DNA from 3 places in the Cupriavidus sp. GW823-FHT07A04 genome. Region 3 is predicted to be linked to each of the others. Evidence: predicted binding sites of a transcription regulator. Region 3 holds the regulator's gene; each other region holds the start of a gene.
The links. Region 3 encodes FliA, which starts transcription of late flagellar genes. Its sites were predicted from a motif close to CTAAAGTTTNNNNNNNNNNNGCCGNTA; they were not measured.
Positions count from the first base shown of each region.

Region 1: a site for FliA is predicted at 4,537-4,563, ahead of AC1Q7Q_RS33825 (FliC/FljB family flagellin). Genes of this name have one in related genera too.
Region 2: a site for FliA is predicted at 5,522-5,548, ahead of AC1Q7Q_RS36445 (YjfB family protein). Genes of this name have one in related genera too.

Region 1 covers NZ_JBXAHA010000024.1:115,097-125,081, forward strand. The annotation lists gene AC1Q7Q_RS33805 (MDR family MFS transporter) at 1-687, opposite strand, end outside; gene AC1Q7Q_RS33810 (hypothetical protein) at 1,082-1,267, opposite strand; gene AC1Q7Q_RS33815 (methyl-accepting chemotaxis protein) at 1,260-3,170, opposite strand; gene AC1Q7Q_RS33820 (RNA chaperone Hfq) at 4,127-4,450, shown strand; gene AC1Q7Q_RS33825 (FliC/FljB family flagellin) at 4,665-5,993, shown strand; gene AC1Q7Q_RS33830 (flagellar protein FlaG) at 6,137-6,514, shown strand; gene fliD (flagellar filament capping protein FliD) at 6,557-8,029, shown strand; gene fliS (flagellar export chaperone FliS) at 8,080-8,526, shown strand; gene AC1Q7Q_RS33845 (flagellar protein FliT) at 8,528-8,863, shown strand; gene fliK (flagellar hook-length control protein FliK) at 8,872-9,985, shown strand, end outside.
Region 2 covers NZ_JBXAHA010000029.1:66,362-76,346, forward strand. The annotation lists gene AC1Q7Q_RS36425 (efflux RND transporter permease subunit) at 1-1,230, shown strand, start outside; gene AC1Q7Q_RS36430 (TolC family protein) at 1,241-2,626, shown strand; gene AC1Q7Q_RS36435 (hypothetical protein) at 2,703-3,101, shown strand; gene AC1Q7Q_RS36440 (sensor histidine kinase) at 3,237-5,153, shown strand; gene AC1Q7Q_RS36445 (YjfB family protein) at 5,215-5,400, opposite strand; gene AC1Q7Q_RS36450 (S1C family serine protease) at 5,687-6,781, shown strand; gene AC1Q7Q_RS36455 (hypothetical protein) at 6,837-7,583, shown strand; gene AC1Q7Q_RS36460 (SMP-30/gluconolactonase/LRE family protein) at 7,605-8,525, opposite strand; gene AC1Q7Q_RS36465 (Bug family tripartite tricarboxylate transporter substrate binding protein) at 8,574-9,542, opposite strand; gene serA (phosphoglycerate dehydrogenase) at 9,898-9,985, shown strand, end outside.
Region 3 covers NZ_JBXAHA010000019.1:89,615-99,599, reverse strand. The annotation lists gene flgM (flagellar biosynthesis anti-sigma factor FlgM) at 1-233, shown strand, start outside; gene AC1Q7Q_RS29455 (flagella synthesis protein FlgN) at 288-746, shown strand; gene AC1Q7Q_RS29450 (flagellar protein FlhE) at 939-1,370, opposite strand; gene AC1Q7Q_RS29445 (RNA polymerase sigma factor FliA) at 1,367-2,083, opposite strand; gene AC1Q7Q_RS29440 (MinD/ParA family ATP-binding protein) at 2,124-2,942, opposite strand; gene flhF (flagellar biosynthesis GTPase FlhF) at 2,946-5,387, opposite strand; gene flhA (flagellar biosynthesis protein FlhA) at 5,401-7,488, opposite strand; gene flhB (flagellar biosynthesis protein FlhB) at 7,485-8,627, opposite strand; gene cheZ (protein phosphatase CheZ) at 8,902-9,537, opposite strand; gene cheY (chemotaxis response regulator CheY) at 9,548-9,943, opposite strand.

The sequences.
Region 1 (9,985 bases), on a different contig from region 3:
CACGAACAGCACCATGGCGACCATCCCGGCCACCAGCAGGCCAAGCGTCTGCGGCGTGGCGGCAGACTGCCCCTGCCCGAGCCGGGTCAGGAACACCAGCACGCCGGTCAGGCCGCCACCGAACAGCAGCGCGCCGACGTAGTCGATGCGATGGCGGCGCCTGCCCGCCGGCAGGTGCTTGAGCGCACGGCGGACCACCAGCAGCGCGATCAGCGCCAGCGGCAGATTGATCCAGAAAATCCAGCGCCACGACAGGTAGTGCGCCAGGTAGCCGCCGATCACCGGGCCGGCCATGCTGGCCACGGCCCATACGCCGCTCACATAGCCCTGGTAGCGGCCACGGTCGCGCAGCGGCACCACATCGGCAATGGTGGCCTGCGACACCGAGATCAGGCCACCGCCGCCCAGCCCTTGCAGGACGCGCGCGATGATCAGTTGCGGCATGGTCTGCGCCAGCGCGCACGCGATCGAAGCCAGGAAGAACAACACGATGGCAAACGACAGGACCGAGCGCCGCCCGAGCAGATCCGAGAGCTTGCCGTAGATCGGCGTCACCACCGTGGAGGCCACCAGGTAGGCCGAGACCACCCAGGCCATCTCCTCGAAGCCGTTAAGCTGCAGCGCGATCTCCGGCAACACCACGGCCACGATCGATTGCTCCAGCGCCCCCAGCAGGATGGCCAGCATCAGCCCGAAAATGATCTGCGTCACCGGCACCGGCGGAACCGGCGGGGGGACGAATGCCGTGTTGCGAGGGTTACCGCCGTCGTCCGCGGCCTCGGAGGAGGCGGAAGTGGCTGAGGCGATCGCGGTCGCGGGTGACCGGGCGGAAGAAGGCGGAGCTGAAGCCGCCAGGAAGGACGGCATGGAGACGGCGGTCATGGGCGCAGGGGAGAGAACGCTTGCGGCGAGGGACATTGAGTGCGGCGCCACCGCGAACGGGCGGCATCGCTCCTGTCTGTTTTTGTATACAAGGGCGCTATTGTAGGCCTAAGCCTTGCGCCTTGCAGCCGCCCCGCCGCCTTGCCGGGCTCCTGACCTGAACGCCGCCAAGGCGACATTCAAGGCGACGTTGCCTGTCTCAGAACGATTCCCAGTCCCCTGCAGCCACAGCCGGGCTGCCGGCAGCCGGGGTGCGCGCGGCGCGGCGCGGCGCCGGTGTGGCCACGGCAGCAGCCTTGGCCTGACGGGCGGCGGGCAGCGCCTTGGAAGACAGCACTGGTTCGCGGCCCTGGCGCACCACCGGCGCGCGGGCCTTGCTAGGCAACACGGGCTCGCGGGGGGGGGCGGACCGCGCCGGCACGTGGCGCTACGGCGGCTGGCCGGGCCGCCGGCTTGGCGGCGGTTGCTGGTGCTACTCGTGCTGCCGGTGCTGCCGGTGCTGCCGGCGCTGCTTGAACCACCTGCACTGCCTGGGCAGCACGAGCGGCCGGAGCCACGGGCTTGGCCGGGGTCGGGCGAGCCGCCCCCGGGCGGGCCGGCGGGTGGCTCTTGCCACCTGCGGCCGTGTGCGCCGCAGGGCGCCGCCCCGCGGCTGCCGGCGCCACGCGCGCTGCGGCTACCGCCCGCGCAGGCGCAGCCGGTGCCGGCGCCCGTGCAACATGCGTTTGCGCCGGTGTCACCTGGAACCTGGATACATCATCGACCAGCCCGGCTGCCTGCTGCTGCAGGCTCTCGGCGGCGGCGGCGGCTTGCTCCACCAGCGCGGCGTTCTGCTGCGTCACGCTTTCCATCTGATTGATGGCACGGTTGACCTGCTCGATGCCGGAGGACTGCTCCTCGCTGGCCGCGGCGATCTCGCCCATGATGTCGGTCACGCGCTTCACCGCCCCGACGATATCGTCCATGGTGCGGCCGGCGTCCTCGACCTGCTTGGCGCCATGGGCCACCTGCCCCACCGAGCCATTGATCAGCTGGCCGATCTCCTTGGCCGCCGACGACGACCGCTGGGCCAGGCTGCGCACCTCTGCGGCCACCACGCCAAAGCCACGTCCTTGCTCACCGGCGCGGGCGGCTTCCACCGCCGCGTTGAGCGCCAGGATATTGGTCTGGAAGGCAATCCCTTCGATCACGCCGACGATTTCGGCGACCTTGGCCGACGATTGCGAAATATGCTGCATGGTCTCGACCACGCCGCGCACTGCGTGCCCGCCCGCCGCCGCCACGCCGGAAGCGCTGACCGCCAGTTCGTTGGCATGGCGTGCATTGGCCGCGTTCTGCTTGACCGTCGAGGTGAGCTGCTCCATGGATGCCGCGGTCTGCTCCAGGGATGCCGCCTGCTCCTCCGTGCGCTGGGACAGGTCGGTATTGCCCCTGGCGATTTCCCGGGTCGCGCCATCGATCGACCGCGTCGCGCCCTGGATGCCGTGCACCAGTGTCGCCAACTGCCCGAAAGCGCGCTCCAGCGCCCCCAGCATGCGGCCCATCTCGTCATCGCTGCTGGCTTGGATGACATAAGTCAGGTTGCCATGTGCGAGCGCTTGTGCCGCATCCAGCGCTTGCCGCGCCGGGCGCGTGATCGAGCGCGTGATGCCGATGCCGAGGACGGCGGCCAGCGCGACCGCGGCGGCAGCCAGGCCCAGCAGCAGGTTGCGCGCCATCTCATAGCGGGCATTGGCCTCCTGCACGGCAGCGGCGGCCACTTTGCGCCCCCCGTCGGACAATTCGCTCAGCTTGTCGAAGTAAGGTGCCTGCGCCGCCGGCAGGGTCGCGACCAGCGCGCTGCGAGCGCTGTCGAACTCGCCGCCCTGCAACTGGCGCAACACCGTGTCGAGCTGGGTGTCGTAAGCATTGCGTGCCTCGATCAGGGCACGATAGGTTTCCTGGATCTCAGGCCTGGCGGACCTGGAAAGCCACTTCCCAAGTTCATCCAGCGTGCCACGCATGTCCTGGCGCAGCGCGCCGATGCGCTCGGCGTTGCGCCGCACGGCAACCGGATCCTCATTCAGGGTGGCATCGCGCACCAGGATGCCGGTGCGCAGCGCATCTTGCTTGACACGCTCGATCTCCAGCACCTTGAACAGGCGCCCTTCCACTGTCAGGCGCATCGATTCGTTCATGGTGCGCAGGGACATCATGCCCAGCACGGCCACGGCAACCAGCAGCAGCGCCACGAGCGAAAACGCTACCGTCAGGCGCACCCCAATGCCAAAGTTTCGCAACCAACGCATCTTCCCGGCTCCTTTAACTCTTATCGCGCGCGCTTCATCCTCGCCCCGGACAGATTTCCGGAGCGACGCCGCATCGCGGGCTTAACGGCAGGGACGGGAGCAAGCTTGAGGGCTAAACAGCGACTTCCACAAAGAAGCGGAAAAATGCGGAATTGAAAGGGAATATAAGGGGGAAAAGCCCGGCAATTCGAACGATTGGCCGGCTGCAACCTGTCGTCTAATGTCACCCATGCACTTCGAAGTGCCGCCACCGGCGCTTGTCGCCGAGGGCGCACAACAAGCAAAGTGGGCGCACAAAAAAAGAAGCCCACGCGCGGGGTGCTCGTAGGCTTTCCAGGACAGCTTTAGAGCCGAAAGGCCCTGAAGCGAATATAAACCTGCTTACATGAGGTGTAAATCCAATTTCTATCAGGGATAACTCTGATAGCAAAAGTGTCGAAAATGTCACTCAAGTGGCGAATACGCGGCATGGGATACATCGCAGCAGCAGGCCAGGGCCACCTTGTTGCCCGCAAACCCGTGCCAGATAGGGAATGCGGGCGCAGGTGGCGTTGGGACTTGCCACGCAAGCGCCTATCAATGCATAGATTTGCAGCGTGATGCAATAGTTTTATTAGAGGAAAACCTCTACACGAGACGCGCCCCCCAACCGTCAAGATTTGTAAGAAATTTTGTTACCCTCGCCCCTGAAGTATTCCCCTTCTCTTCTGGCGGCGTCGCCCGCCACAGCTTGCGGAGCAGCATCGGATCCACCGCCTGGACACAACCCAGGTCCGGTCCCGGCCCATGCCGCCTCGCCGTCCCGCGCCAGCACCGAGAGCGGATGTTTCATCCCCCGCCCAGCCCAGGCCGCGCCACAGCCGGCGCCCAGCCGTGCTGTCACACCGCATTGCCCAGGCCCAGTTATTGGACCGTTGCCAGCCGCCAGAACCCGAGCGGGCTCTTCCGGAGAAGTTGTGAACAAGAAGGTAACCAGGATCGATCGCCCGAGCCGGAAACTGCAGCACCTGCAGCTCTCCACCCACAGCGCAAGTCGCAATCCTGTCGTCGTGCATTTATCGAACGGCATTCGACTGCACGGCGTGATCATGGCGGCGGACAACTATATGGTGCTGCTGGCAGAGTCTGCGCAGGACCCGCTTCCGCAGATCGTCTACAAGCATTCCATCGCCGTGATCACGCCGGCTCACGCCCCCGAGGCCATGGCCTGCGTGCCCGGGGCGGAGACCTCGCCGGATTTTGTCAGCTTATATACACCGCGTACCCGCAAGCGCCGCTAGGCGTTGCCGGCGTCACGCCGCAGGCCCGGCGGGGCTCGTTTCGCGCCGAATCCGCCACTCAGTTTCAATCCATCGCAAAGATCACTCTAAATCTTTTCCGGCACCAACCGATAACCCAAACAACGGTGGCACTTCTCGCCCAGCATTGCCTGGCAGCCAACGTTGCGGCAGCAGCCGGATTGCACAATCTACTGTAAAGAATAGGAGTCGTACCATGTCGATGACCATCAATACCAACACGTTGTCCCTGATGACGCAGAACAACCTGAACGCTTCGCAATCGTCGCTGAACAGCGCGATCCAGCGTCTGTCGTCGGGCCTGCGTATCAACAGCGCCAAGGACGACGCCGCCGGCCAGGCGATCGCCAACCGCTTCACCGCCAACATCAACGGCCTGACGCAAGCACAGCGCAACTCCAACGACGGCATCTCGCTGGCGCAAACGACTGAAGGCGCGCTGAACGAAGTCAACAACAACCTGCAAGCTATCCGTACCCTGTCCGTCCAAGCCGCAACGGGCAGCAACTCGGCAAGCGACCTGCAATCGATCCAGGACGAAATCACGCAACGTCTGGCTGAAATCGACCGCACTTCGCAACAAACCGACTTCAACGGCGTCAAGGTCCTGTCGTCCACCGCCACCCCGCTGAGCGTGCAAGTCGGCGCCCAAGACGGCCAGACCATCTCGATCGGCCTGCAAGAAATCAGCTCGAAGACCCTGGGCATGACCGGCTTCACGGTGGCCAAGAACGCACTGAGCACCAGCGGCGCCATCACCACGGTTGCAGCCGCCACCGGCTCCGCACCGGTTTCGGTCAACCTGACCTCGGCTGCCAACGCCCTGTCCGCCGTCGTCGGCTCGACCGTCAGCACCAGCTCCCTGACCCTGAACAACGTGCTGGACACCGCCGGCAACGCCACCAGCAACTACGTGGTCAAGTACGGCAACGACAACTACGCTGCCTCGGTCGACGCCGCCACCGGCAACGTCACCCTGAACAAGGTGCAAGTGAAGATCGGCGATGCCGCCAACGGCAACACCGGCAACACCGTGGCTGGCCAGCTGGTCAAGGTCGGCGCCAACACCAGCGGCGCTGCAGTCGCTTTCATCACCCAAGGCGGCAACAACTACGCGCTGTCCGCCGGTACGCAGGCTGGCGCCCAGGCCAACGGCGGCTCGACCACCACGTCGGTCACGGATGCCACCCAAATCGAGCTGAGCACCGCCGGCACCACCACCGCAACGGCCCAGTTCACCGGCTCGGGCAGCACCAACCCGCTGGCCCTGATCGACAAGGCGCTGGCCACGGTCGACAAGCTGCGCAGCTCGCTGGGCGCAGTGCAGAACCGCTTCAACTCGGCCATCACCAACCTGGGCTCGGCTGTGACCAACCTGTCGGCTTCGCGCTCGCGCATCCAGGACGCTGACTACGCGACCGAAGTGTCGAACATGTCGCGCGCCCAGATCCTGCAACAAGCAGGTACGTCTGTGCTGGCCCAGGCCAACCAGTCGAACCAAGGCGTGCTGTCGCTGCTGCGTTAATTCTCGCAACAGACGGCGGTCTCCTAGCAGGACGGGCTCTACCCGGGCCCGTCCTGCCGGGAATGTTTTCAGAGCGGTCTCCGCTCTGAAAGCGTTTCCACCGAAGCCTTTTGTGCACCGACCCAACGTTGCGAGAACAGATCATGATCAGTTCGACCGAACCGCTACTGCCAAGGCCGGCCACGCTCACCGCTGGGCCGGCATCGTCCGTTGGTGCCGCCGGAGCGGCGAGAAGCCAGGCGGATCCGGGTTCGGGGCCAGCGGAATCGAAGCCGGCCGACAGCGCCCATGCGGCCGGCAGCACCGGGCTGGACAGTGCGCTGAAGAGCCTCAACGAGGCACTGGAGGCCACCCCGCTCGAGGTCCGCGTCAGCATCGACAAAGCCACGCACAGAATGGTCACGAGTGTCGTGGACAAGGTCTCCGGCGAGACGATTCGCCAGTTCCCCACAAAAGAAGTCCTGCGCATTGTCCGCGCCATTGATAAGCTGCAGGGCCTGCTGATTCACCAAACCGCCTGATCGGGCGCCTCTCCCCGCACACATAAACCACAGGTACGCATCATGAGTTCAACGAGTGCAACGAGTTCGACAAGCGGTTCAGCGATTTCGTCGCTTGGTGTTGGTTCCGGCCTGGATCTGAGCACTTTGCTGACCAATCTGAAATCGGCGGAACAGCTCAAGCTCACCCCGATCACCGATCAGCAGAGCGCGGTCAACACCCAGCTTTCAGCTTATGGCGTGCTGCAGGGGGCGCTGGCCTCGTTCCAGTCCGCCGCCACCGCCCTGGGCACGGCCAGCCTGTACAACAGCACCACCACCTCGTCGAGCAACACCAGCGTGCTGAGCACCTCGGCCGACAATACCGCGGTGGCGGGCAGCTATGCCGTCAACGTCTCGCAGCTGGCACAGTCGCAGACGCTGGTCTCGAACGGCATCACCGACAGCACCGGCCAGCAGCTGGGCAGCGCCACCATCCAGATCCAGTTCGGCACCACCACCACCAGCGGCGGCACGACCACCTTCACACCCGGCAGCGCCGCGGCAGCGTCGATCAACATCAACGGCACCAACAATACGCTGAGCGGCATCCGCGACGCCATCAATGCCGCCAATGCCGGCGTTACCGCCAGTATCGTCAACGACGGCAGCAGCACGCCCTATCACCTGGTGCTGACCTCGAACACCACCGGCGCTGCTTCGAGCATGAGTGTTTCGGTCAGCAGCAACGGCAGCGGCGACCCCACCACCATCAGCAACCTGCTGACGTACAACCCGGGCGGCACGACGGCGATGACGCAGAACATCGCGGCACAGGACGCCAAGCTCAGCATCAACGGCCTGGCGATCACCAGTGCCAGCAATTCGGTCCAGGGCGCGGCCCAGGGCGTGACCCTTAACCTGGCCACCACCGGCACCAGCACGGTGAACGTGGCCAGCAACACCAGTGCCATGGCTACCGGTGTGCAGAGCTTCGTCACCGCGTACAACACCCTGCAGTCCACGGCGGCCCAGCTCTCCGCCTACGACCCGAGCACCAAGACCGCCGGCGCGCTGCTGGGCGACTCCACGCTGCGCGTGATCGAGAACCAGCTGCGCAACGTCATCAATACCCCGCAGACGGCCACCGGCACCACCGGCCTGACCAACCTGACGCAGATCGGCATCAGCTTCAACGCCGACGGCAGCATGTCGCTGGATTCGAGCAAGCTCAATACCGCACTCACCACCAACCGCACGGGCGTCGCGCAGTTGTTCAGCGGCACCGACGGCAAGTCGGGCTACGGCAACCAGCTGTCGAGCGCGGCGGCGGGCTTTGTCTCGCCCACGGGCGCGCTGACTACCGCCACCAACGGTGTCAACGCCACGCTCAAGTCGCTCGCGACCCAGTACACCGATGTGTCGGCCCAGATCGATGCCGCGGTGGCGCAATACCAGACCGAGTTCCAGAACCTGGACACGCTGATGGCACAGCTGAACTCGACCAAGACTTACCTGACGCAGCAGTTCAGCTCTTCGACCAGCACGTCGGGCTGAGCCCGGCCGGGTTTCTCGCACACGTCATAACAAACTCAGGGAGCGCCGCCATGTACGCACGCACCGCCGCCAACGCCTACACCAATGTCGGCCACGAGACCGGGGCCATGAGTGCCTCGCCGCACCGCCTCATCGTCATGCTGTTCGATGGTGCACGGGCGGCGATCGCCCGCGCCAAGTTCCACATGGAAGCAGGCAAAATCGCCGAGAAAGGCAAAGCCGTCTCCAACGCCATCAACATCATCGAAAGCGGGCTGCGCGCGTCGCTGGATCATGGCGCCAGCGCCGAGCTTGCCGGCAATCTCGATGCGCTCTACGACTACATGACCCGGCAGCTGATGCTAGCCAACCTGCATAACGACGAGAGCCGCTTCAACGAGGTGGACAAGCTGCTGGCCGACATCGCCTCGGCGTGGAGCCAGATCGATCCGGCAGCCATGCCGGAGCCTGCGCCCCAGGCGTCCATGCCGAGGGAAGCGGTCTCCATAGGGTCCTGACATGCTGCCGCAAAAGAAGAAGATCATCGCCTGCTACGAAGAACTGCTGCGCCTGTCCGGCCTGATGTGCGAAGCCGCGCGCGCGGGCAATTGGGATACCCTGTGCGCGCTGCAGAACGGATACGTCACCCAGGTCAGCACGTTGAAGAGCATCGACGACGTGGCATTGCTGAGCGCCGAAGAGCGGCGCTACCGCTACCGGATGCTGGAAAACATCCTGTCGCAGGATGCCGCCATCCGCAACCTGGTCACGCCGAAGATGGAGGAATTGGGGTACCTGCTGAATAACTCGCGCCGCCGCCAGGAACTGCATCACGCCTACGGCTCGCCGGCCTGATACGGCGAATGATCGGCATCAACCTTCCGGCAGATGTATCGCTTGCCCTGCGCGCGGATCCGCAGGCGCTCAAGTCCGCCCTTACCGTAGCCAAGCTCGCAGCCCTGCAGCCGGTTGGCACCGTCACCGACATGGTGGGGTCTGCCGAGGGCGGCAACACCGTGCAGCAAGGCCGGGCTGGAACGGTCGGTACCGGCATGCCGCCTGCGCCCGAAGGCGCGGCAACGACTTCGGCGCGCGAGTCGCTCAGCACGGCCGCGCGCGTCATCCTCGATATCCTGGACGGCACCGACGCCGCGCCGCTGCGCAGCGCGGCGCCCATCGTGGCCACACCGCCTGGCAGCGGCCAGGCCGGCTCGCTGGCAAGCGCGCTGGCCCGCCAGGTTGGGCAAAGCGGCCTGTTCTATGAGTCGCATCTCGGCCAGTGGCTGAACGGCACGCGCGCGCTCGACAGCCTGATGCGCGAGCCACAGGCCATGCTGGGGCGCCCGCCCGCTCCGCCGGCCACCACGGATCCCGCACAACCCGTATTGCAGTTGACGTATCAGCCGGCCGCGGGCGCGGCGGCGCCTGCCCCGGCGCAGGCTGTTGCCCAGGCGGCTGCCAAGGCAGCCACCGCTGTCGCCGTCGCGACGGATTCGGGCAGCCTCCCCCTTCCCGCAGAAGGTCCCGGTGCCGACACGCCGGCACAAGCGCAGAAGGCCGCGAGCACTTATTCAGCGCCCGCTCCCAGCACCGCCTCCACGGCGGCGGCGCCTGCCGCGAACCCGTCCACGCCCTCGGCACATCTCGCCCAGCAGGCAACCCAGGCCTACCAGGCAGCTTCAGCCACGCCAGCGCCGCGCACGGTGCATCTCTCGGCGGACGACATCTTCGGCGCAAGCAAGCCGGCCGCCGACCCGTTGCGAGCCGCCAGCGCCACCGGCCCCGCCGTGCACCCCGATGCCACCACCTTGGTGCGCCAGCAGCTCGACACCCTGGCAACCCAGCAATTCCGCTGGATGGGCGAAGCGTGGCCGGGTACACCGATGCAATGGCAGATCCTGCGCGAGCAGGATGACAACCCCGCGCGCGGGCAGGGCGAGCCGGATGCCATTGCCGACGGCATCTGGTCGACCCGGC
Region 2 (9,985 bases), on a different contig from region 3:
TACGCGCAGATGCCAGGCTACTCGGTGGGCTTCATGCAGCCGATGATCGACGGGGTGCAGGACAAGCTTTCCGGCGCCCATAGCGACCTGGTGGTCAAGGTGTTCGGCGAGAACCTGGGCGACGTGCGCCGCATTGCCGGCGAAGTGGCCACCGCGCTGCGCGGCGTGCCTGGCGCCGCGGATGTGGCAATCGACGTGGAGCCTCCGCTGCCCAACCTGAAGATCGACCTGGACCGCGCCGCCGCCGCACGCTACGGCATCAACGCGGCCGACGTGGCCGAGCTGATCTCCACCGGCATCGGTGGCTCGCCGGTTGGCCAGCTCTATGTGGGTGAGAAGAGCTACGACATGACGGTGCGCTTCCCGCCGGCCATGCGTGCCAGCGCATCTGGCGTGGGCGACCTGATGCTGACCGCGGCCAATGGCGCCAAGGTGCCGCTGGCGCAGGTCGCACGCATCAGCACCGTGTCCGGCGAAAGCGTGATCGTGCGCGAGATGGCACGCCGCCACATCATCGTGCGCCTGAACGTGCGTGACCGCGACCTGTCCGGCTTCCTCAAGGAGGCCCAGCCCGCCATCGAGCGCGCCGTGTCCTACGACCACAAGCGCATCCAGATCGAATGGGGCGGCCAGTTCGAGAACCTGGAACGTGCGCAGGCACGGCTCGCCATCATCCTGCCGATGACGCTGGCGCTGATGTTCGTGCTGCTCTTTGCCGAATTCCGCAACCTGCGCCAGCCGGCGCTTGTGCTGCTGGCGGTGCCCCTGGCCACCATCGGCGGCCTGGCTGCGCTGCATCTGCGCGGCATGACGCTGAACGTATCCAGCGCGGTGGGCTTTATCGCCCTGTTCGGCGTAGCCGTGCTCAACGGCGTGCTGATGATCTCGCAGATCAACCGGCTGCGCGCGCAGAACGGCTTGAGCCTGCGCGAAGCCGTGATCGAAGGCGCGGCAAGCCGCATGCGTCCGGTGCTGATGACCGCCACCGTGGCCGCCATCGGGCTCACACCGGCGATGCTGGCGCGAGGTCTCGGCAGTGATGTGCAGCGGCCGTTGGCCACCGTGGTGGTTGGCGGGCTCTTTACCGCCACCTTGCTGACCCTGCTGTTGCTGCCCGCCCTTTACTACCTGGTTGAAGCCCGCGCGGAGCGTGCGGCGCAAGCGGCCAGGGGGTCGGAAACCGATGCCGAAGGCGACGCGGCGGCAACCAGCGCCGCCGGCCAGGCCTGAGGAGAATCCCATGCAAATCAAAGACAAGAACTTGCTAGCGGCACCCGCCCTGCGCCACCTCTTCCTGGCAACGTCGATGCTGGCGGCATCCGCATCCTGGGCGCAGGACGCGCCCGCCACCGCCACCGCCACCGCCACCGCCACCGCCACCGCCACGGCCCGCGCACCGGTCCGCTTCTCCTCCTATCTCGACACGGTGGAGCGGCAGAACATCGGCCTGTCCGCGCAGCAGGAAACCATCCGCGGCGCCCAAGCCGAGATCTCGATCGCCGGCGTGCGCCCGGACCCGGTGCTCAAGTACGGTCGTGGCAGCATCGAGACCAGCCGTGCGGTGTCGCCCAAGCCGCCGCGCACCCATGAGTTCGAAATCGAGATCCCCATCGAGCTGGGCGGCAAGCGCAGCGCGCGCATCCGCGCCGCCGAGAGCAACCTGCGCCTGACCGAGGCGAACCTGCAGGGCTTCAAGCACACGCTGTACCAGGAATCCGCCACAGCCTTTGTCGAAGCCTGCCGCAGCCGCGAGGCCCTGGTCCGGCAGGAATCAACGCTGTCCGCTCTGTCCAATGTGGTACGCGCCAACGAGATCCGCCGCAAGGCGGGCGACATCGGTGGCCTGGAGCTGTCGCAGTCGCGGGTCGAGCGTGACCGCTTCACCGCCGAGGTGAAATCGGCGCGCGCCGCCGCGCAGGCCGCCATGCAAAAGCTGTCCATCCAGCTTGGCGTGCGCGTGGCCGAGGCCTTCGGCAACGCGCCGCTGGCTTGCGAGTTCCAGCCCTATGATCCTGGCACCGACAGCGGCGCGCTGATCGCCCAGGCGATGGAAGCGCGCGACGAGGTCCGGATCGCCCGCGCCACGCTGGAGAATGCCCGCGACAAGTCGGGACTGGCGCGCGCCAACCGCTGGGTGGATCCCAGCGTGAGCTTCGCGATGACCATGACACCCGGCGTGCGCGGCACCACGGACGACGAGGGCCAGCCCAACGGCGATGCCACGGCGCGCTCGCGCATGCTGGGCGTGTCGGTATCGATTCCGCTGCCCTTGTCGCGGCTGCAGCGCGGCGAGCTGATCCAGGCGGAGTCGGAGGTCACGCAGGCCATGCTGGCCCTGCGCGAGGCCGAGCTGAAAACCGAGGTCGACGTGCGCAACGCGCTCATCGCGTTCCAGGCTGCCCAGGACAACCTGCAACGCTACCGCGACTCGGTGATCGCCGAGGCCGACCGGGTGCTGGACGGCATGCGCCAGTCGTACCGCCAGGGCTCTGCCTCCCTGCTGGAACTGCTCGATGCGCAACGCACCGCGGACGAGACCTACCTCGACTACCTCCAGGCCCAGGCGGACCTGGCGGGCGCCACGGTGGAGCTGCAACTTTCCACCGGCTTGCGGCCCGCGCTTTAACGGCCCGGCGCGCCCCGGCCACGGCCGGGCGCACCAGCTTCGATTGCCTCGTGTCGAAAGACAAAGGAGACCTGCCATGAAAGCCGTCAACCTTGCGCCGCCCGTCCAGCGGTGGCGCCTGTATCGCCTGAGCGTGATCGCGCGGCTTGACGATGCGCCCGCCGTACGCGTGGCCATGCGCTGCGCCGCCAGCGACTGCGGCCAGTACCCGTCCAACGAGCGGCAGATGCCGCTCGGCCTGCCGCCAATCAAGTGCATGCTGAGCTTCGAGATCCGGATGCCGCAAATGCGGGCCGGGCAGTTGCTGGTCACGCTGGAACGCGCCCTGGTGTCCGTGCCCATCATCCTGCTGCGCCTGGAGGTTATGGGCAACCATGCCGAGGCGGCACACGCCCCACGCCTGAAACGGGTGTCTTCGCCCGCGGGCGGCACCAGTTCCCGGGCCGCCGCGACCGCGCCGGCCGAGGTGGGGTGAGGCCCGGCCCATCCCGCCTGAAGGCGCGGCGATGGGCCGCTCAGCCGGCGCGATTGACCGAACTCCGGCGCAAAGCTACGATGGGCGCGGCGGAACCATCATCCCGCACCCTTGCGCCAAGCCCCAGACCAGCTCATGGTGATACCTCACGCGGCGGCCAGCGCCACCGCCACGCCGCCTACCGCCCCCTTGCGGATGGCGCGCATCCTGTTGCCCCAATCCCTGCTCACCGCAAAGCCACTGCTAGCGCTTGTGCTCTGGCTGCTGCTCACCTTGCCCGGTTCATTACCGCTTGCCGCCGGGCAGCTGCAAATCCTTGGCGAGGCCGCCATGATCACCGGCGACGGCACGCCGGCCACCGTCAGCCTGCCTTACTACTGGGACCGGTCCCGTCCCGGCCAGACGGGCGGCGCGCGATTTCTCCTGCGCTTCCCGGATTTGCCAGGCCGCCAGGGCATGGCCGCGCTGTACATCGAGCGGGCCGCCAATAGCTATGAGGTGCGGCTCAACGGCAGCCGCCTTGCCCACGCTGGCAGCCTGTCGGCCCCGGCGTCCTATGCCGGCCAGCAGCCATTGCTGATCCCGGTGCCGGCTGACCTGCTGCGCCCGGAGAACGAGCTGCTTGTCACGATCGCTGCCAGCGCCAGCTCGCGCGGCGGCCTGTCACGCGTGGAGTTTGGTGCGCCGGCACTGGTGGAGGCGCACTACCAGCGGGCGCTCTGGTTCAAGGTCATCGGCCCGATAGTCATCGCAGCGGCCAGCGTGCTGCTGGCGTGCCTGGCGGCGCTGGTGTGGTGGCGGCAGCGGGACCCCCTGTTCGGGTTATATGCCATCGCGGAGCTTGGCTGGTCTTTCGGACTGGCCGAGTACTTCGTTTCCGACGACGCCGGCGCGCCCGATGCATGGCTCGCGCTGGTGCTGGCCGGGCGGGCGGTCTTCATGTACGCGACCGCCAGGTTCGCCATCGTTGTGACCGGCCTGGAGGCGCGCTGGCTGCGCCGCGGGCTGCTGCTCTACCTGAGCATCAAGCTTCCGCTGATCGCGCTGATGGTGACGGCACACAGCACCCGCGCCATGGTGCTGGCCAATGTGGTCGTCAATGTTGCGATGGCGCTGTCGATCGTGGCCGTGCTGGTCCGCGCCGCCGTGACGCGTCCGGAGCGTGAGCGCACGGCGATTGCCGCCGCCCTTGGCCTCACCCTGCTCATCTCGGTGCTGGATTTGATCCATGTCTGGTGGATCGGGGATGCCTACTGGGACTCCTCCGTCACCCGCTACGTGTCGCTGATTTTCAGCCTGACCATGGGATGGCTGCTGGTCGACCGCTACACGCGCGCCACACGCATGCTGGCTGCCCTGAACCAGAAGCTGGACAGCGCGATCTCCCGCAAGGAGCAGGAACTGCATGCGATGTACCGCCACTCCCGCGAGATGGAGCGCGAGCAGGCCACCCTGCAGGAGCGCGGCAGGATCATGCGCGATATCCATGACGGGCTCGGCAGCCAGCTGGTGGGCATGCTCTCCATGCTGCGCTCCGGCAGCCCTTCCACGCACACGTTGCAGCAACAGCTGCAGCATGCGCTGGATGCCCTGAAACTATCCGTCGATGCGTTGCAGGACACCGGCGGCGACCTGGCCACCGTACTCGGCAACCTGCGCTACCGGCTTGGCCCGCGGCTGGAGGCGGCGGGATTGCGGGTGGACTGGCAGGTGGCGCGCCTGCCGGCGCTGCACGACCTGACGCCGCAGCGGGTGCGTGAGCTGCACTACCTGTTGCTGGAGGTGTTTTCCAATGCCATGCAGCATGCCGGCGGCAGCGCTATCCGGGTCTCGGCGCACCATGATGCCGCCCAGCAAGCCCTGGTCATCGAGATCCACGACAACGGCCGCGGCTTTACGCCCGAGGCTGCCGCGCACGGACGGGGATTGGGCAATATGCGCCGGCGTGCCGAGGCCATCGGGGCGGCGCTGGACCTGCGCTCTTCGGCGCAAGGGACGACCGTGCGGCTGACGTTCGCACTGGCGCCGCAGCCACCCGGCTCCGCCGTTTAGCCCCCCGCACCCGTTTGATGTCAACCCGGGCGCGGGTAGCTCCGTTATCGGATTGCCGGAATCAGACCTTGATGTCGATGCTCTGGCCAAGGTGAGGGGGATTGCTGGCCGGGACGCTGACTTGCGGCATCGAGCCCAGCAGGGTTGCCACGCTCTGCGCCTGCAGGTCCAGCGACTTGCGCAGCATCATGGTGGGCACGGGATCGCCGCCCGAGTTGCTAGCCGCACTGACGAGGGAAATATCCATTGAACGGTTTTCCAGGTTGAGATTGAGGTTGAGGTTGAGATTGAAGCTACGTTCGAAGCTACGGTTGAAGCTACGATTGGCATTGAAGCCAGCGGGAAGGCGCACCTCCCAGCATCCATGTTGTCGGCCATCAACCGGGAATCTTTAGCGCGGCGGCCGCAATAGCGGGCCGCCCGCTTGGCATCCGGAACGTTTATCATAAGCAGCCCGGCCGCTTTGGCCGGGAAAGACCAGACAGCCAGCACCGTCAGGATGGCGGCTGAATCCGGCGAAACCAGTCACCAGAATGAACATCATGGGTCGGGCGCAGAACATTGCGGGAAGCTTCGCTATTTCGTGTTTGGCTTTTGGCATCTCGACGGATTGCCTGGCGCTGGATTCGGCCGAACTCTATGAGCGGGAATCGCCCAGCATCTGGGTGGTATCCGTCTTTGACGCGCAAGGCACGCGGTTCGGCCTGGGCAGCTCGGTGGTGATCGGGCCGGAGGAGCTGGTCACCAACTGCCACGTGCTCAAGAGCGGCAAGTCCATCAGCATCCGGCGCGAGAAGGTCACGTATGGCGCCAACCTGGTGCACGCCGATGTCGAGCGCGACCTCTGCATCCTGCGCGCCAAGGGCCTCACCGCCCCGGCGGTAAAGATCGCGCCGCTGGCCGCGCTCAAGGTGGGGCAGAAGGTCTACGCCATCGGCGCGCCGCGCGGCTACGAGCTGACGCTGAGCGATGGCCTGCTCTCCTCGCTGAACAAGGACGAGCGCGACCGCATCGTCCGCCTGCAGACCACCGCCCCGATCTCCCCAGGCTCCAGCGGTGGCGGCCTGTTCAACACGGACGGGCAACTCGTCGGCATTACCTACCTGATGCGGACCGACGCGCAGAACATCAATTTTGCCATTCCCGCGCAATGGATCAGCGAGGTGCCGGCACGGTCCGCGCTGGCGCTGCAGAAATTCCGTAGCGAGACGGCATCCACCGCCCCGCCTGCCATGGCGCTCCCGCCTGGCCAGCCTGGGCAGCCTGGCCAGGGCGCCACGGCCTACGCCCCGGCCCGGCCCGCAGCCGGCCCGCAGGGCAGGCAACTGACCGGGGTCGAGCTGGCCAGCCATTTCACGCATCTTGGCAGGATCAATGCCATCGCGCCTTCCGGCATTACGCTCTGGATGCAGGTCAGGGAAAGCGGCAGCCTGGATGTGACCAATTCCGTCAGCCGCGGCTATTCGTCCGGGCGCTACCGCATCGAGCCGGAAGCCAACCAAGTCTGCCTGGAGATGGCCAACCCGAGTTTCAGCGCGATGCAAACGTGCTATCGGCTGACCGAGGCCGACGGACGCTATGTCATGCGATCCGCCACCAGTCCCTATTACTTTTCATACACGAAGTAGCAAGCGGGCGCCGGCCGCAGCCGCTCGCCTCGCCATTTCTCTCAGGGCACAAGACATGGGAAACCGATATCGAAATAGCGCCCCCGCCGCGCTGGCCGTGGCGTCTATGCTGCTGGGCGGCTGCGCGCCGACCACCGTCGGCGTGACCAGCCGCGCCAGCGACTACACCGGCAAGCCCACCCGCATGTATGTGCTGGGCACTACCGGCATGGGTTGGAACAGCGACTTCTCCGCGGCGTTCGCGGCCAAGTTCCGCGAGGTCACCCGGCAGTGCGGCGTGGAATCGGCGTACGACGAGATCTCGGGGCTGGAGCTGGACTCGACCGCGCTGACCGGCAGGATGCGTACGTTCGCCGCCGATACGGTGCTGACCATCGCCAACGGCGGGGGCGTGGTCAACGCGTCCGGCGGCCGCCTGTCAATCAACTATGGCACGACGCTGACGGATGTCAGGCAGAACCGCGCGGTGTGGAAAGGCAAATACACGTTCAGCCGCGGCGGCACCCTCATCCCGATCGAGGAGCGCGCTGCAGTCCTGGCGATCGACATCACCAACAGCCTGAAGAAAGATGGCTTCCTCACCGGCTGCGCGCAGATCGCGCTGGGCCAGAATGGCCGGCTCGACCCGGCTGCCGTGCCGCATGCCGCCGCCGTCGGCAGCAATGGCCCGGCCGGCAGGACGAATACGATCAGCCCGGCCCGCCCGGCGCCACCCATCTCCGCCCCCCCTGTCTCCGCACCTGCGGCCCCCGCTACCGCGGCAACCCTGCGGGACCTGCAAGACCTGCTGCCACCGAAGTGACAAGCGCGGGCCGCAACGGGATCAAGCGCCCAGCCCGGCCTCGTCCAGATCCGCGAACAGGATCGTCCCCGTTTCCGATTCGGTCACAAACACCTTGCGCGGCTGCCCCGGCTCAACGGCGGGCTGAAACGCCAGGTTGGTGGTGGTTGCGCCCGCCGGGCTGGCGAGGATCGCCTCGGGCTCGCCGCGCTTGCTCAGCACCCACACGCAGCCCAGGCTGGCATGCGCCACAAACAGCCGGTCGCGGCTGTCGATGGCCATGCCGTCGGGGCCGCTGGTGCCGTAGAAGCTAAAGAACTGCCCTACCTTCGACACGCTGCCGTCGGCCTGCAACGGCACGCGCCACACGCAATTGCCGCGCGTGGCCGCCACGAACAGCACCTTCTCGTCGCAGGACAGCGCCAGGCCGTTGGGGCTGGGCACATTGCCCAGCAGCAGGTCCAGCTGCCCGCCGGCACGCAGGCGGTAGACGCGGCCCGTGGGATCGTGCAGGCCGGTCTGGCCCTGGTCGGTGAAATACAAGTCGCCATTACGGGAGATCACGAGGTCGTTCACGCCCTTGAACTGCTCCGCGTTGCGCCGTCCCAGCAAGGTGGTCACCTCGCCCGTGTCCACGTTGACGCGCAACAGGCCGTTGCGATAGTCCGCCACCACCAGTTCGCGCGCGTTCAGGAACTTCATGCCATTGGGCTCGCCCTTGTACTCGGCGACCAGCGACCATTCCCCGGCCGGCGAGATGCGCAGGATGCGCCCGAACGGGATGTCCGTCACGTACAGGTTGCCCGCGGGGTCGAATACCGGCCCCTCCAGGAAGCTGTCGATGCAGGCCCCGCCCTTGTTGGCATCAGCCCACTCGGAGCGCACGCCAGTCTTGCGCAAATGCGCGGGCATTGCCGTGAAGACCTGGAGGGATATCTCCCGGGGCACCGTTCTGAAGTACATGTTCGTTCCTTGTTGTCCTGGCGCCGCGCAATGGCGGCGCTTGCCCATTTACTCGGCCTTCACATCGGCGGATTTTGCCACCTGGCTCCACAGCGCGGTGTCGTCCTTGATGCGCCTGGCGAATTCCGTAGGCGCAATGCCGCCAGGCTGGGCGCCCATGCTGGCCAGGCGCTCCTTCACCTCCGGGCTGTTCACGCTCTTGTGCACCTCCGCCTGCAGCTTGGCGACCAGCGCAGGGGGCGTGCCTTTGGGCGCCGCCAGGCCAAACCAGTTGATGACCTTGTAGTCCTTGAGGCCAGCTTCGGCAAAGGTCGGCACGTCCGGCAGCGCGGGCACGCGCGCGGCGCCCGTGACCGCCAGCGCGCGGGCCTTGCCGCCCTTGATCTGCGGCACCGCGGTTGGCGTGGCGGTGATCAGGATATCCACGTTGTTGCCGATCAGCCCCATCAGCGCATCGCCCGCGCCCTTGTACGGGATATGCGTGATCGATATCCTGGCGTCCTTCTTGAAGACCTCGGCGGACAAGTGGGTGGAGCTGCCGGCGCCGCCCGAGCCGAAGTTCAGCTTGCCCGGGTTTTGCCTGGCGAAGTCGATCAGTTCCTGCAGCGTCTTGAACTTCGAGCTCGCGGGCACGATCAGGATCACCGGCGTCTGCGCAATCGTGGTCACCGGCACCAGGTCGTTGTTGTAGTCCCAGGGCAGCGCCTTGAACAGCGACGGCAGCATGGTGTACGTGGTGTCGTTGGCCAGCAGCGTGTAGCCATCGGGCGCGGAACGTGCCACCTGCAGCGTGCCGATGGTGCCGCTGGCGCCGGGCTTGTTCTCCACGAAAAACGACTTGCCAGTGCTTTCGGTCAGCTTCTGCGCCACCTGACGGGCCACGAAATCGGTGGTGCCACCGGCGGTGTATGGCACAACGATGCGCACCGGCTTGTCGGGCCAGGTGCCGCCGTGGGCATAGGTAGTGGCCACGCTAAGGGTTGCCAGGGCAAGGCTGGCGCAAAGGCGGTGGTACATGGCTGTCTCCATTGATGTCTGACTGGTGTCCGGTGTCCGGTGTCCGGTGTTCGCTATGCGTGGCTCACGCCAGCTCTCGGGGCGGCGGGTCGCTCTTCCGAAGTTGGTGCGCCTACTTGTTCTATTAGACGGAATAACATTCCGATTAATTGTAGGAGCCGTTGATTCGCCGGTCAATCCGGGGGCTTTCCCTAGCGAGCCTCGTCCCGGGCGGGGCGGATTTGCCATTGGCGGCAATGTGGGTGTTCGGCCGGGCAGCGCTGCCTGCGTTACCATGGCAGCGTACGTCTCACCTTGCGCATGCCCTCGCGCTGCCGCACCCACCTCGCGCCTTCGCCGCCATCACCCAATCGCCATGACCTCAGCACTGCTGCTTGAAAACATCCATGACACCGCCGTTGAGCGCTTCAAGGAAGCGCATGTCACCGTCGAGCGCCGCACCG
Region 3 (9,985 bases):
CCCCCGGATCGACGGCTGCCCCGGAGACGTCCAGCGTGCGCGTCAGCAGCCCCCTGTCGGCCCAGGTGCGCGAGATCGGCGCGCGCATGGTGGAAGACCATGACGACGATATCGACACCGCCAAGGTCGAAGAGATCCGCCAGGCGATCTCCGAAGGCCGCATCAAGATCGACCCAAGCAAGATCGCCGACGGGCTGCTCGCGTCCCTGCGCGAACTCAGCGGCGGCGCCTGACACCGCGGCTTGCCACGGGCCGCATCGCCAACCCCACCCTAAGATAGGCAAGCCATGAGCCAGTCCCTGATCCAGAACCTGCACCGCGAAACCGAGCTCGCGCAGGAGTTCGCCACCGTACTAGGCGAAGAAAGAAGCCTGATCAAGGCCGGCGATTACCAGGCCCTTGCCGGGCTGCTGGAACGCAAGGTCGAACTGGCCGGATTGCTGGGCGCCCTGACGCGCACGCGCGAGGCGCAGATGGGTGCCATGGGAATTCGCACCGGCGCGGGCGGCCAGCTGTTCGGGCGCCAGATCGATTCGTCGGTGGAGGCCGCATGGCGGAGGCTGGTGTTTGCGGCACGCACGGCAAGCCACGCCAATGCGCTGAATGCCGCGGTTGTGGATGCGCATCTCGAGTTCACCGAGGAAGCGATCCTGGCGTTGCGGCAACGGGGTGACAACACGACGCTCTATGGGCGCGACGGGCGCACGCAGAACGGGCCGCAAGGGGTCAGTCTGGCGACTGGTTGAATTGGGTATTGGTTGAGCTGGGTGGTTTGTGGCATCTCGTTCTTGCGAGTGCCCGCCCTCTCCCCCGGCCCCTCTCCCACAAGTGGGAGAGGGGAGCAAACCAGCGGGAACAGAAGACGATTCGATGTAGCCGTGATTGCCGCCCCGCAGCGGTAGTGGGACTGCAGTTGCGGTTAGGCTACCCTGCCCCCCTCACCGAAACCCAACCGTCACCTCGTTAGCCTGCCCGATCAAAACCGGCGTCAACGCGCCCTTCCCCGGCACCTGAAAGGCAAACACAAAGCCCTTGGCAGCGTCATCCCCGCTAAACGCCTCGGTCAGCCCCTCAGCCCCCGAAAGCAATACACACCGTTGCGCATTGCATAGGTAAGCCTGCAGTGCATTCGGCGGCGTACGCGAGAAGCTATAGCGCCACCGCACCGTCGTGATTGCGCCCTGCGCCTGCGGCAAATAGCCGGTCGGTGAAATCGGGACGGAAACGGTGCGCAAGCCTTTGCTGTACAGCGCAGGCCCGTTCACCGAAGCCGACCAGCTATGCAGCGCCTGCCCGCCAGGCGCGGCCAGTGCCGGGCAGCACGCCACGGCTAGCGCCAACGCAGCGAAGTGCTTGGGCCCGTTGCTCACAGCAGCCCGCGCAACTGCGAACGCAGCCGTGTAATCGCCTGGCTGCGGATCTGGCACACGCGCGACTCGGTGACTTCCAGCACCGCGCCGATTTCCCGCAGGTTCAGCTCCTGGTCATAGCACAGCGACAGCACCAGCTTCTCCCGCTCGGGCAGGCGCTCGATGGCGCGGATCAGCGCTTCGCGCATGCCACTCTCCATCAGCACCGTGAGGGGGTTGCCGTCATCGCTCACGCTCAGGTGCCGGTCCAGGAAGTCCTCTTCGCCGGAGCGCTCGAAGTCTTCATAGTGCAGCAACTGGCAGCCATAGACCTCGTTGAGCAGCGTCTGGTATTCGTCGAGCGGCAGCTCCAGTTCCTGCGCCACTTCGGAATCGAGCGGCGCACGGCCCAGCGTTTGCTCCAGGCCACGCACGGTGCGCTCGATCCGCCGCGTGAACTGGCGCAGGCTGCGCGACTGCCAGTCGTTGGCGCGCACCTCGTCGAGCATGGCGCCGCGAATGCGCTGGCTGGCGTAGGTCTCGAAACGCGCACCGTGGGTGTCTTCATAGCGCTTGGCGGCGTCGAGCAGGCCGATCATGCCGGCCTGGATCAAGTCATCGAGCTGCACGCTGGCAGGCAGCTTGGCCGCCAGTTGCAAGGCGATGCGACGCACCAGCGACGCATGCGCCGTCACGGTATCAGTCTGTTCGAGCTTTCCCTGAATCGTATACATGGTGGAATTCTCGTGAGTCCTAGCTTGCAGGTCCCGGCCCTTAAGCCAGGGCCGTGGCCGTCGGCGCCATCGGTGCCGACAGGGTTGAACGGGGATCGGCGGACATTGGCCAGCTGGCAATGCCCGTGGCAATTCGGCGTAATGCGGCGGTGGCGGGCGCGGCCGGGAAGGCCTCGACCACGCAACGGCCCAATGCGGTACTGCGCTCAACCAGCGGATCGTGCGGCAGGCTGCCCGCGGGGCTGGCCTCGACGCCAAGGTACTGGCTGGCGGTACGGGCCAGGTTGCCCAGCACCGCACTGGCGGCGGCGTCCCCGGCGGCGGCATTGATCACCAGGTGGAAACGCCGGCAGGCGTACAGGTGATTGAGCTGCTTGATGCAGGCGTATGCGGCTTTGATCGAGGCCGGCTCCGCGCGCAGCACCACGATGAGGTTGTGCGCCGCGCCTGCCATTTGCGACAAGCCGCCATCCGCATCGCTGCGGGCGTCGCTGAGCACGGTGCGAAACGACTTGAGCAGCTGCAGGTCGCCATTGGCCTGGGGGCTGCCCGGCAGCACGGCGATGGTGCCGGCGGGACGCTTGCCGAGCGCAGCGTCGAGCGTCACCGCGCCACCCAGCACCGCGGCCAGGGTGCCTTCCGGCATGGCGCCGGCAAGCCGGGTGGCGCGGGCGCCGAAGCGGTCCTCATCGACGAGCAGTACACGTTCGCCTTGCAGGGCAAGAGCGTTGGCCAACCCCAGTGCCACCGTGGTGGCGCCGGCACCGGCATCGCTTGCGACCACGGCAATGCGGCGCGTGGCGCGTGGCGCCAGCATGCGCCGCAGGCTTTCCGCCTGGTCGGATGCGAGTGAATTCACGGCTTATTCTCCCTGCGCCAGTGTCTCGAACACGCGGCTTCCGCTCATGCGCGCCTCGAGCTGGCCCCCGGCGCCGCCCAGTTGGAACGTCTCCGGCGGCGCTTCCTGAACGGCGGACTGCGTGGCGCGGCCGCTGCGGGCGGGATAGTTTTCCAGCACGTCGAGCAAGGCCAGCAAACGGCCGATGCCTTCGACCAGTACCGCTGCGCCGCAAGCCTGGCGAGCCGGCGCGCGGCCGGTCAGCCGCGCCAGGAATGCAGTGACCGAATCATCGCAGGCCTGCTCGAGGCGCAGCGCGGCCACGCCCATCTGCAGCGCGAGCAAGCGGGCGCAGGCCTGCGCTTCGGCCTGTGCGGGTTCATTGCCGCCGTCGCCTTGGCCCAGGTGGTCCAGCGCATGGCGCAGCGTGCGCAGTTGCGCTTCGCCGGCTTCGGCCCAGCGGGCCCAGCGGGCCAGTTGTGCGCCCTCGGCCGACAGCGCCGGGTCGCACAGCAGGTAATGCACGGCGAGCGTCTGGCCGTTCTCGCGGTCGACCACGCGCGACACCAGCAAGCCTGCCTCGGTACCGCCTTCGGCGGCAGAGCGGGCGCCGCGTGCCTGGCCTTCGAGCACGCGCACCGGGCTTTGCGCGATCCACTGCACAGCATCGCGGCCGCGATAATCCATGTCTTGCACGGCGTGGAAGGTCAGCGTCTCGGCCAACGCATCGAGCTTGACGGCACCGCCGCCGCTGGCCACGCGAGTGGTCTTGCGTGCGGTGGCCAGCCAGCGCTCGCCAGCTTGCTGCCAGCGTGCCAGCACGGGGGCGGCAGGCATGGCGTCGAGTACGTTGACCACGGTACGGGCGGCGGCGATGGCGGCGCACAGCGTGGCGGCATCGGCTTCCCATCCGCCCTGGCCGCCTTGCAGCGCCGGGCCGGTGCGGCCGGCGGGCGCGGCGGCGGCCGCCAGCGGCAGGCCGTCGCGGTCCGCCAGGAACAGCGTGTGTTGCCATGGGCGCGGCGCGCGCCGTCCCGCCACCGGCGCGGCCACCGTGGCACTCAGCGACAGCACGAAGCGGTCGCAATGGCGGGCGAGGTCGCGGCAGGCGGCCTCACGCACTTGCTGCGCCATCAGGCGCGGCGAGGGTGCGCTCTCATTGCGTTGCCGCCACAGCGAGCGGACCAGCTCAAAGCTATAGCTGCCAGCGTTCAGTTGCTCCACGCAATCGCCCACCGCGTTGGCGCTGTCGGTCAGCGAGCGCAGCATGCCGTCGGCGCCGCCGGGGCTGGCTGCGCGCGCGGCTTCGCTGTCGTCCTGCGCGGGCATGGCGCGGCGCGCGGCTTCCGCGTCGGCAAACACCGAGCCGCGGCGCGGCGTCTGGAAGGCACGCTCGACAAGGGCCGCGCCGTTGGCGAGTTCAAGGTGCTCGGGCACGCGCTGGCCGGTGGAGGCGTAGTACACCGGCAAGCGGTGGCGGATCACCACGTCGAGCACGGAGCCCAGGTGCGTGGCCTCATCCAGCTTGCTGACGATGCAGCCGTCGATGCCGCCGTCGGGCGTGGCATCGTGACGGTAAGCGTGGACGACTTCGTTGAGCGTGTCGCCGTGGCTGGCGCCGTTGAGCAGCAGGATGCGCTGCACCGGCGCCTGCACGCCGGCCAGCATGGCGATCTGCTCGGACAGGTTGCGGTCTCGCTGGCTCATGCCCACGGTGTCGATGATCACCAGGTGCTTCTCGGTCAGTGCCGCCAGCGCAAAGCGCAGGTCGGCCGCGTCCTTGACCGCGTGCACGGGCACACCAAGGATGTCGCCGTAGATGCGCAATTGCTCGTGCGCGCCAATCCGGAACGTGTCGGTGGTCAGGAGCGCCAGGCGTTCCGGGCCGTGCTTGAGCACGAAGCGCGCGGCCAGCTTGGCGGTGGTGGTGGTCTTGCCCACGCCGGTGGGGCCCACCAGCGCCAGCACGCCGCCCTGGGCAAAGAGCGCATCTTCGTCGTTCAGCACCGGCACCTTGCGCGCGAGCTCCTGGCGGATCCAGGTCATGGCGGCAGGCCGGTCATGGCCCAGCGGCAAGTGACCCAGCAGCGAACGGGCAAGCTGCCCGGAGAAGCCAGCGGTCACTAACCAGGTAAACAGCGAATCGCGCAACGGGTCGCCGCCGATCGACGGCAGGCTGTGCGTGCCCACGCCGGAGAACTGGCGCTCCATCATGGCGCGCATGGTCTGCAGCTCGCCGCGCAGGTCGCCAAGGGCACCGTCGACGGCGACCGCGGCAGCCGGCGGCGGCGTGAATACCGGCGCGTTGCTGGAGATGGCGCCGAGATCGGTGTCGCGCATCGCGACGATCTCCACACCCCCTTCGACGGTGCGGTTGGACAGCACCACGGCATCCGGCCCCATCGCCTCGCGCACCTGGCGCAAGGCCTCGCGGCCATTGGCCGCCACGAATTTAGCTACGCTCATTTTGCGAAACCCCTCACGCTGTGCCACCGATCATGGCGGTGATCCTGATATTTCGGTTGTCCGGCACCTCGGCATGCGAGAGCACCTTGAGTTGCGGCATGGTCCGGCGCAGGAAGCGCGCCAGCAACGGGCGCAGCGGATGCGGCACCAGAAGCACCGGATCCAGTCCCAGCTGTTCTTGCCTGGTCACCGCGCCGTGCGTCTGCTGCAACAGCGCATCTGCCAGGCCCGGCTCGATGCCGCCGCCGTTAGTGAGCGCTTGCGAAAGCACGCGTTCCAAGCCAGCGTCAAGGCCGATGACCTGGAGGTCGGCGCCGTTGGGGAACCACTGCTGGGTGATGGCGCGGCCCAGCGCCATGCGCACCAGCGAGGTGAGTTCGTTGGGATCGCTGACCTTCGGCGCGTGCTCGGCCACCACGTCCAGCACGGTGCGCATGTCGCGGATCGGCACGCTTTCGTCCAGCAGGTTCTGCAGGATCTTTTGCAGCGCGGTGAGCGTGATGACCTTGGGAACCAGGTCTTCGGTGAGCTTGGGAGATTCCTTGGCGATGCGGTCGAGCAGCGCCTGCACTTCCTGGCGGCCAAGCAGCTCGGCCGCGTGCATGTGGATCAGGTGGTTGAGGTGAGTCGCCACTACCGTGCTTGCGTCCACCACGGTGTAGCCGTAGGTCTGCGCCTGCTCCTTGAGGCCGCTCTCGATCCACACCGCGGGCAGGCCGAAGGCCGGGTCCTGGCTGGGCGTGCCCGGCAGCGCGCCGGACACCTGGCCGGGGTTGATCGCCATCCACTGCCCGGGCGCGGCTTCGCCGCGGCCGATCTCCACGCCCTTGAGGGTGATGCGGTAGGCGTTGGGCTTGAGTTCCAGGTTGTCGCGGATATGCACCACCGGCACCAGGAAGCCGATCTCCTGCGCCACCTTCTTGCGGATGCTCTTGATGCGCCCGAGGAGCTCGCCGTTCTGCGCGCGGTCCACCAGCGGGATCAGGCGATAGCCCACTTCCATGCCGAGCGGATCAACCAGGGTGACATCGTCCCAGCTGGCTTCGGTCGATTCCGGCGCCACCGCGGGGGCGCGTTCCTCGCGCTTCTTTTCCTGCGCCTGCGCCATGTCGCGGCGTGCCACATAGCGGCCGAACCACACCAGCGCCCCGGCAAAGGCCAGGAAGGCGAAGTGCGGCATGCCCGGGATGATGCCCATCATGCCAATGATGGCGCCGGTCAGGTAGAGCACGCGCGGATTGGAGAACAGCTGTCCGGTCAGCTGCTGGCCCACGTCCTGCTCGTTGGAGACGCGCGAGACGATCACACCCGCGGCGGTGGAAATCACCAGCGCCGGGATCTGCGCGACCAGGCCATCGCCAATGGTCAGCAGCGTGTAGTTGCGCACCGCGGTGGCAAAGTCCAGGTCATGCTGCACCATGCCCACCACCATGCCAGCGCCGACGTTGATGAACATGATCATCAGGCCCGCCACGGCATCGCCGCGCACGAACTTGCTGGCACCATCCATCGCGCCGTAGAAGTCCGATTCCTGCGAGACCTCGGCGCGGCGCTTCTTGGCGCCGTCTTCATTGATCAGGCCAGCGTTGAGGTCGGCGTCGATCGCCATCTGCTTGCCGGGCATGGCGTCGAGCATGAAGCGCGCGCCAACTTCGGCGATACGCCCCGCGCCCTTGGTGATGACCATGAAGTTGATCACCACCAGGATCGCGAACACCACGATGCCCACTGCAAAGTTGCCGCCCACCAGGAAGTGGCCGAAGGCCTCGATCACCTTGCCCGCGGCATCCGGCCCGGTGTGCCCTTCCATCAGCACGACCCGGGTCGAGGCCACGTTGAGCGACAGGCGCAGCAGCGTGGTGAACAGCAGCACCGCCGGGAAGGCTGCGAAGTCCAGCGCCTTCTGGGTGTACATGCCCACCAGCAGCACCATGATCGACAGGGCGATGTTGAACGTGAACAGCAGATCCAGGACAAAGGGCGGCAGCGGCAGGATCATCATGCCGAGGATCATGATGATCAGCAGCGGGCCGGCCAGGGCCTTCATCTGCCCGCCTGTCTGGCCCCCCGGCAGTTTGAACAGCGAGGTCAATGCGTTCATGCTTGGCTTTCCGGTACGGCTAACTCGTCAGGCACCAGCAGATCGGAGGGTGCCGCCGGATGCGGGCCGCTGCTGTGGTGCCAGTGCTTCAGTTGATAGACCCAGGCCAGGACTTCGGCCACGGAGGTGTACAGGCCGGCAGGGATTTCCCTGCCCAGCTCTACGTGACGATGCAGCGCGCGCGCCAGCGGCGGCGCGCACAGCAACGGCACGCCGTTCTCGACGGCAATCTCGCGAATGCGCGCGGCAATCGCGTCACTGCCCTTGGCGACCACACGCGGCGCGCTCATGCGGCCTTCTTCGTAGCGCAGCGCCACGGCGAAGTGGGTGGGGTTGGTTACCACCACATCCGCCTTCGGCACTTCGGACATCATGCGGCGCTTGGCCATGGCACGCTGCTGCTGGCGGATGCGCGCCTTGATGTGCGGGTCGCCATCGCTGTCCTTGTGCTCCTGCTTGACCTCTTCCTTGGTCATGCGCAGCTTCTTGTAGAAGGTCCAGTACTGCCAGGGCACGTCGAGCGCGGCCACCAGCACCAGCGAACCCGCCACCATCGCGGTGCAACTCAGCACCATCTCCAGCATGTGCAGCAGCGCTTCGTGGATCGGCGCGCTCATCAGCGCGATGGCCTCGGGCAGCCGCCGCCACAGCACCCAGCCGGCCACGCTGCCAACCAGCAGCGCCTTGGCAATGGCCTTGGTCAGCTCCACCAGCGACTGCGAGGAGAACAACCGGCCCAGCCCCTTGAGTGGCGAGAGGCGGGAGAAATCCGGGGCGAAAGACTTGGCGGAGAACATCCAGCCGCCCAGCAGCATGGGGCCGGCCAGCGCTGCCGCGCCAAAGAACAGCAGCAGCGGCAGGAAGGCCAGCAGGCCCTCCCAGACCGCGATACCAAAGCGCGACATCATGCGCGTCGTGTCGAAGGCAATCGCCGGCTCGAAGGCCAGGCTGGCATGCAGCACGGCATCGAGCTTGTTGGCAAGCGTGCCGCCCAGCGTCGACAGGCCCACTACGCCGCTCATCAGCATGATCAGCGTGGCGAGCTCGCGCGAACGCACGACCTGCCCCTCTTCGCGCGCCTTTTCCAGGCGCCGCGCTGAGGCAGGTTCGGTTTTCTCGAGATCGCTTTCTTCGGACATGGCCGCTCCGTTACGAAGCGGCATGCGGCCGTTCGTCAGGATCGATTATCGGAGCGGAAACCGGTGGGCATTAGCTGGAATAGGACCGGGATTCTGGCGCTGTTTGCGCGATGGCGCCGCTTGGGCGGGGCGCGCGGCGCGCGAGGGAGGGCCGGCATGCGCGATGCGCAGCCCTCGCCTTGGCGGCGGGGGCGCTCCGGCAGCGCACCCCGGGGAAGGGGCGCACGCGGGACGGCGCGGCGCCGCTAGCAGCGCCGCGGTCCGTGCCTGGCGATCAGAAGCCCAGGCTGGCGAGCAGGTCGTCGACCTGTGACTGGTCGGAGACCACGTCGGCCTTGCCTTCGGGGTTCACCTGCGGCCCGTTCATCAACGTCGGCGGCGCTTCCACGCGGCGATCGGCCGGGACATTGTCGATCAGCACCTGCAGCAGTTCCTGCTCCAGGGAGTGGATCATGTCCATCATCTTCTTGATGACCTGGCCGGTCAGGTCCTGGAAATCCTGCGCCATCATGATGTCGAGCAGGTGACTGCCAGTGGCGCGGGCCTGCTGCGGCACATCCGTCAGGAAGGCGCGGGTATCGAGCACGAGCTCGCGCGCGTCGCCCAGCTCCACCGGCTTTTCGAACCAGGCTTCCCAGCGCTTGTCGAGCGCCTCGGCCTGTTTCTCCATGCCGGACTGGATCGGCTGCGCCAGCTCCACCGCGGTCAGCGTGCGCTCGGCAGCCTGCTCGGTCATGGAGGCGATATAGCTCAGGCGGTCACGCGCGTCGGGGATGGCCTGCGCGGCGCGCTCGATTTCCTTGTCGAGCCCCAATTCGCGCATGTTGTCGCGCAGCATCCGTGTCAGGGCGCCAATGCGCTGGAACAGCTGCTCGGCAGATTCGTTGCTTAGAGTCGGAGTCGTCGACATGTCGCCCACCTTATGCCCCTTCCTTCGCCAGCTTCTCGAAGATCTTGGTGATCTTCTCATCGAGCGTCGCAGCCGTGAACGGCTTGACCACATAGCCGTTCGCGCCGGCCTGTGCCGCAGCGATGATGTTTTCCTTCTTGGCCTCGGCCGTCACCATCAGTACCGGCAACTTGGCAAGCGCCCCTTCGGCGCGAATCGCCTGCAGCATGCTCAGGCCGTCCATGTTCGGCATGTTCCAGTCGGAAATGACGAACTGGAAGCTGCCGTCCTTGACTTTCTCCAGGCCCGCGGCGCCGTCTTCGGCTTCCTCGACGTTGGCAAAGCCCAGTTCCTTAAGCAGGTTGCGGATGATGCGACGCATGGTGGGGAAGTCATCGACCACCAGGATCTTCATGTTCTTGTCCACTCTAACGGCTCCAATACAGTTGTGGAAAGTTGCTGCAATACT